DNA from 2 places in the Paraburkholderia youngii genome. Region 2 is predicted to be linked to the other one. Evidence: predicted binding sites of a transcription regulator. Region 2 holds the regulator's gene; the other holds the start of a gene.
What was found. The regulator LexA, encoded in region 2, represses DNA repair genes until DNA is damaged. The targets are predictions, from matches to a motif close to ACTGTATNNNNATACAGT.
Positions count from the first base shown of each region.

Region 1: G5S42_RS02570 (PA0069 family radical SAM protein) is a predicted target of LexA. The motif match lies at 1,381-1,398, and genes of this name have one in related genera.

Region 1 covers NZ_JAALDK010000001.1:543,261-546,671, reverse strand. The annotation lists gene G5S42_RS02575 (NINE protein) at 1-136, shown strand, start outside; gene G5S42_RS02570 (PA0069 family radical SAM protein) at 171-1,322, opposite strand; gene G5S42_RS02565 (Lrp/AsnC ligand binding domain-containing protein) at 1,469-1,957, opposite strand; gene G5S42_RS02560 (D-amino acid dehydrogenase) at 2,138-3,411, shown strand, end outside.
Region 2 covers NZ_JAALDK010000001.1:4,772,723-4,776,133, reverse strand. The annotation lists gene G5S42_RS21875 (universal stress protein) at 1-369, shown strand, start outside; gene G5S42_RS21870 (DUF2939 domain-containing protein) at 441-1,058, opposite strand; gene G5S42_RS21865 (hypothetical protein) at 1,178-1,522, opposite strand; gene lexA (transcriptional repressor LexA) at 1,621-2,271, opposite strand; gene G5S42_RS21855 (sulfate ABC transporter substrate-binding protein) at 2,583-3,411, shown strand, end outside.

The sequences.
Region 1 (3,411 bases), 4.2 Mb from region 2:
CTCGGGCTGGACGGTCATTTTCGTCGTGATCTTTTCGCTGCTCATCGGTGCGTTTCTGCTGATGACCGGTCTCGCGCTCGCGTTCCAGACCTACTTCGAAAGCCAGGTCGAAGCGGCCAAAGCGATTTCGCAGTAACACCCGTCGCGGGACCAGCAGGCCTTCCTGCGCGCTAGAAAAGCCTCAATTGCGGATTGTCACGCGCCGGTGCGCTCGCCTGCCCGGCGCGCGGCGACTCGATCCGGCGGAAGTGCGACATGTCGAGAATGCCGCGGTCACGCCCGCTCAGCCCCAACCGGCGCGCGGCCTTGTGAAAGCGCTGCTTGAGCAGATCCGCCCATAACCCCTCTCCCTTCATGCGGGTCGAGAACGACGAGTCGTAATCCTTGCCGCCCCGCATGTCGTGCACACGGTTCATCACGCGCTCGGCACGATCCGGGAAATGTGCGCTCAGCCAATCCTTGAACAGCGGCGCGACCTCCCACGGCAACCGCAGCACGATATAGCTCGCGTTGCTGGCGCCCGCTTCCGCGCACGCTTCGAGCACGCGCTCCATGTCCGGTTCGGTGACGAACGGGATAACCGGCGCGATGCTGACGCCGACCGGAATGCCCGCCTCGCTGAGCGTACGGATCGTGCGCAGCCGGCGCGACGGCGTGGCCGCGCGCGGTTCGAGCGTGCGCGCGATGTCGGCGTCAAGCGTGGTGATCGTGATCGCGGCCATGAATTGCCCGCGCTCCGCCATTGGCGCGAGCAGGTCGATATCGCGCTCGATCAGCGACGATTTGGTGATCGCCCCGAACGGGTGATTGCGCTCGCTGAGCACCTCGATCACCCGACGCGTAAGTCGCAAGTCGCGTTCGGCCGGCTGCCATGCGTCGGTCGCGACGCCGAGCGCGATCGGCTCGGGCACATAGGATTTCTTCGACAGTTCCCGCTCGAGCAGCTCGGGCGCGTTGATCTTCGCGTAGATGCGGCTTTCGAAATCGAGCCCCGGCGACAACCCCAGGTAACTGTGCGTGGGCCGCGCGAAGCAATAGATGCAACCGTGCTCGCAACCGCGATACGGATTCAGCGACACATTGAACGGAATGTCCGGCGACGCGTTGCGTGTGAGGATGGTTTTCGCGCGCTCCTCGAACACCTGCGTGCGCAGGAGCTTCGGCTCGCAGTCTTCGTCGGCCGCCTGCCAGCCGTCGTCGACGGCCTCGCGCTGGTCGACTTCGTAGCGGCCTTGCAGGTTCGTGACCGCACCGCGCCCCTTGCGAGGCGCCGGCGGCGCGATCGGAAATTCGGGAATGTCAGGGGTGTCGGGGTCATCCACGGCGGGCCACGCAAAGCTAGCACAAACACGAAGCGCCAAAAGAAAACGGCGCAAAACACCTGTATAAATATACAGTATTTGCGCCGTTTGTCGAGCACTTCGTGTGCCGCGAGATGCGCGACCAGTCCCGCCAGCGATCAGGCACTTTAGTCGGTCACCGCGATCGTCAGCGTCTCCTTGATTTCCTCCATCACCACATAGCTCTTCGACTGCACCGCTCCCGGCAACTGCAGCAGGATGTCGCCGAGCAACTTGCGGTAGTCGGCCATTTCGCCGATGCGCGCCTTGATCAGATAGTCGAAATCGCCCGACACGAGGTGGCACTCGAGCACCTCGGGGATCTTCTGCACCTCGCGGCGGAACTGGTCGAACATGTTGCCGCTCTTGTGATCGAGCGTGATCTCGACGAACACCAGCAGCGCCGCGCCCAGTTCTGCCGGATTCACGCGCGCGTAGTAGCCGGTGATCACGCCGTCGCGCTCCATCCGCTTGACGCGCTCGATGCAAGGTGTCACCGACAGACCGACCCGTTCCGCCAGGTCTTTCATCGCCATACGGCCGTCCTGCTGCAACAGCCGCAGGATCTTGTGATCGAGCTTATCGAGAGCCCGCACGGGATGGCGCTGGGTACGCATAGTGTTTTTGCTGAAAATGATGAAAATACGATAACAAAACCTGCTTCACTGTTAATAGTATAGCGGTTAACACTGGGCAGACGGCATTTCACCTCACGTTGCAGCTCGTTGAATCGAAGCAGATCGAATCCAGCGAAACGCGCCTTGCCCTCACTCAATTTTTGGACATCTGGAGCAGCTATGCGAGTCGTCGTTTTGGGCAGTGGCGTCGTCGGTGTAACGAGCGCGTACTACCTTGCACGCGCCGGTCACGAAGTGACCGTCATCGATCGCGAGGCCAGCCCGGCGCTCGAAACCAGCTTTGCCAACGCGGGCCAGATCTCGCCGGGCTACGCGTCGCCGTGGGCCGCGCCGGGCGTGCCGCTGAAGGCCGTCAAGTGGATGTTCCAGAAGCACGCGCCGCTCGCGATCCGCCTCGACGGCACTACGTTCCAGCTGCAATGGATGTGGCAGATGCTGCAGAACTGCACGGCGCCGCGCTATGCGGTAAACAAGGGCCGCATGGTGCGGCTCGCCGAATACAGCCGCGACTGCCTGCAGGCGCTGCGAGCCGACACCGGCATCCAGTACGAAGGCCGCACCGGTGGCACGCTGCAGGTATTTCGCACGCAGCAGCAGTTCGACGGCGCCGCGAAAGACATCGCCGTGCTGCAGGAAGCCAACGTGCCGTACGAGTTGCTGAGCGCCGACCAACTCGGCAAGGCCGAACCGGCGCTCGCCGCGGTGTCGCACAAGCTCACCGGCGGCCTGCGCCTGCCAGGCGACGAAACGGGCGACTGCCAGATGTTCACGACGCGCCTCGCGGCACTCGCCGAGCAACTGGGCGTCAAGTTCCGCTACAACACGCCGATCGACGCGCTCGCGATGGCAGGCGGCCGCATCGCCGGCGTGCAGTGCGGCGGCGAACTGGTGCGCGCGGACTCGTTCGTGGTCGCGCTCGGCTCGTACTCGACGCGCTTCCTCGACGGCATCGTGAAGATTCCGGTCTATCCGCTGAAGGGCTATTCGATCACCGCGCCGATCGTCGACGCGGCTGCCGCGCCGGTGTCGACCGTGCTCGACGAGACCTACAAGATCGCGATCACGCGCTTCGATGACCGGATTCGCGTCGGCGGCATGGCTGAGGTCGTCGGCTTCGACAAATCGCTGCGCGAGGCGCGCCGCAAGACGCTCGAGCTTTCGGTGAACGACCTGTTCCCCGGCGGCGGCGACACGTCGAAGGCGACGTTCTGGACCGGTCTGCGACCGATGACGCCGGACAGCACGCCGATCGTCGGCCGCACGCCGGTGCCGAACCTGTTCCTGAACACCGGCCACGGCACGCTCGGCTGGACGATGTCGTGCGGCTCAGGCCAACTGCTCGCCGACCTGATGTCGGGCAAGCAACCGGCGATCCGCGCGGACGATCTGTCGGTGCATCGCTATCTCGGCGAGACCGCGGGCGAACATCGGCC
Region 2 (3,411 bases):
GAAACGCATCTGCTGTCGGTAGTAGACATGCGTTCCAGCATCGCGCAAAGCGCGGGCTTATTGACCGATGTGGCCTGCGGAAGCTTCGAAAAAACGGCCCGCGAAATTCTGCAGGAGGGCGTGAACTGGCTGACCGAGCGAGGCGTGAACGCGCAGGGGCATTTCGCATTCGGTCATCCGATCGACGAGATCGCCAATCTTGCCAACGAGTTGCACGTCGACCTCGTGGTGGTGGGACATCGCTGCCGGACCGGTTTGTCGAGGTGGTGGATGGGGGCGGGCAACACGCCGCTGCTCGACCGCGTGTCGTGCAGCATTCTGGTGGCGTGCTCGTCCGCGCAGGAGCAGCAGCAGGCGGCCGCGGCGTAATACGAACAAACCTGACACGCGGCTGGCTCCAATGGCCAGCCCGCGCATCTCTTCAGTTCACGGCTTGAACCTCACTCGTTCAGATTGATCGCCGCGAGCTTCCACGTGACCAGCCCTTCGCGACGGAAGATAGCCGAATAGTTCGCGTTGCCTTCGCCGCGCCGGTACGTGACCACAAACTCGTTGAGACTCCGATAGCCGGCCGTGCTTTGGCGCCCGGGCGGCGGCGCGCTTGCGTGCGTGGTGGTGTCGCCCGCGGCCGATGCGGCCGGCGCTTCTCCGCCCGCGGCTGGCGGTGCTGACGGTTGCTCGCCCGGTGTGCCGCGCGGCGGCATGCCGTTCAGCAGTGCCGCGACGCCGTCGGGTGTCGCATAGGCATCGACGAGCGGGCCGATCAGTGTCACGCCGATCACCGCGCCGATCGTGGCCATCTTGTTCCCGGCATCCGCTTCGAGCCGGTGCGTCAGCATGGCGCCCACCTGCTGCTTCAGGCTATCGCGCAGCGCGGGGAAGTCGACGTACTGATTGACGGTTTGCACGTCACGCGCGTCTGCCGCGCGTTTGAGATTGTTCACCGCGAGATACGGTGACGCGTAAATAAAGCCTAGCGCGGCAATCACGATCACCACGATCAGCGTGATCAGCAGCGGCCGGGTGGCGCTGCCCTGTGTGCGTTTCGGAATTGTCATCGAATGGGACTCCACGTCAGTGATGATCTAACGTCGACCACGGCGAGGTCGAAACGATCCCATTCCACGCGAATCTCTGAACATCCGAAGTGCTTATTGCATGCGTGCTCAGAATTCGCTCAGGCTTCGAACACCGCGCCGTGCACGTTGGCTTCGTCGGCTATGCAACGATCGATCATACGGCATACGGCGTCGACGGTGCCGACCATGATCAGTCGCGACGGTCCATGATAGACCCGCACCGGAGCGCGGCGCGCGGGCTCCGCGATATTCAGCGCCGAATTCAGCGATACGCGCGCAAACGCCGGCAACGACGACGGCAGACCGGAAGCTTCGGCAGGCACGTCGAACAGCGGCGGCGTGCGCGCCGCGGGCGCGTCGATCGGCGCGCAAGGCGTGAGCTTGCGCAGATGGCGCAGACGGCCGAACTGGCGAAAAGGCAGCAGGCGGGCAAGGCGTTCCATGAGTCTCTCCAGACGATGCGGCTTGAATGCGCGGCGTAATGCGGGCGTTAATGCGGCTTGGTTCGGACAAACCGGCGCGAGCGTTCCGGCAACAAAGATCAGAACTCGCTGGGGCGAATCAGCCCGACCGCGATTCCTTCGAGCGCGAAATCCGCGCTGCCGGTTTCCACGAAGATGTTGTCGTAGTCGGGGTTTTCGGCGATCAGTTCGATGCCGTTCGGCCGGCGCTTCAGACGCTTGACCGTCACGTCGTCGCCAAGCCGCGCAATGATGATCTGGCCGTCTTTCGCTTCGCTGCGCTTTTGCACCGCGAGCAGGTCGCCGTCGAGAATGCCGGCGTCGCGCATCGACAGGCCGCGCACCTTCAGCAGGTAATCGGGCTTGCTCGAGAACAGCGCCGGGTCGCACGCGTAGTGCTGCGAGATATGTTCCTGCGCGAGGATCGGGCTACCCGCCGCGACCCGGCCGATCAGCGGCAATGACAACTGCATCAGGCCCGCATGCGGCAGCGTGAACTGGTGCGGCGCATCCTCCTGCCCGGACAGCAGGCGGATGCCGCGCGACGCGCCGGCCGCGAGTTCGATCACGCCCTTGCGCGCCAGCGCGCGCAGATGCTCTTCCGCGGAATTGGCCGAGCTGAAACCGAGTTCGGCGGCAATTTCCGCGCGAGTGGGCGGAAAGCCGGTGCGTTCGATCGCGCGGCGGATCAGATCGAAAACCTGCTGCTGTCGTGCGGTGAGTTTGGTCATGGCCACTGTATGTATGAACAGGTGACTGTATTTTTATACAGTATTCGGCGCATTTCAAGCTTTACTTTAAGTTCGACGCAAGGGGCGCGCTGGGGCGTCGTTTATCGGCGACATGGCGACGATTTCGGCGTCTGAACAGCCGGTGCGTCTGCCGTTACCACTTTTGGGCATTAAAAAATGAAGAAACATTATTTTTAATGATGAAAGCCCTTCGATAGACTGGCTTCCGGTTAGCGCTCATGTGCACGTGACCGCGACGCAAAACAACACCAGACGCTTATCAGCGGACCATCACGCGGAGAGAAACTGAAATGAACCATCGGCATACGGGGCTCGCGGCTCGAACCAGAAAACTGATCACGGCGCTTGCCGTCGGCGCGGTGGGTACGCTCGGCATGTTGGGCGCAAGCGGCGTCGCGCACGCCGACACCACGCTGCTGAACGTGTCCTACGATCCGACGCGCGAGCTGTATCAGGACATCAATCAGGCATTCGGCAAAGAATGGAAGGCCAAGACCGGCGAAGCCGTCACCTTCAAGCAGTCGCACGGCGGCTCGGGCGCGCAGGCTCGCTCGGTGCTCGACGGTCTGCAGGCCGACGTCGTGACGCTCGCGCTCGCATATGACATCGACGCCATCGCGAACAAGGGGCTCGTCGACAAGAACTGGCAGAAGCGTCTGCCGGACAACGCCTCGCCGTACACGTCGACGATCGTGTTTCTGGTGCGCAAGGGCAACCCGAAGCACATCAAGGATTGGGACGATCTGGTGAAGCCGGGCGTGTCGATCGTGACGCCGAATCCGAAGACCTCCGGCGGCGCGCGCTGGAACTACCTGGCCGCGTGGGCGTACGCCGAGCATCAGCCGGGCGGCAACGACCAGAAGGCCAAGGAGTTCGTCGGCAAGCTGTACAAGAACGCCGGCGTGCTCGATTCGGGCGCGCGCGGCGCGACCACCAGCTTCGTGCAGCGCGGTATCGGCGATGTGCTGATCGCGTGGGAAAACGAGGCGTTTCTGTCGGTGAAGGAGTTCGGTCCGGACAAGTTCGAGATCGTGGTGCCGACGGTGAGCATCCTGGCCGAGCCGCCGGTCGCGGTGGTCGACAAGGTCGTCGACAAACACGGCACGCGCAAGCTGGCCG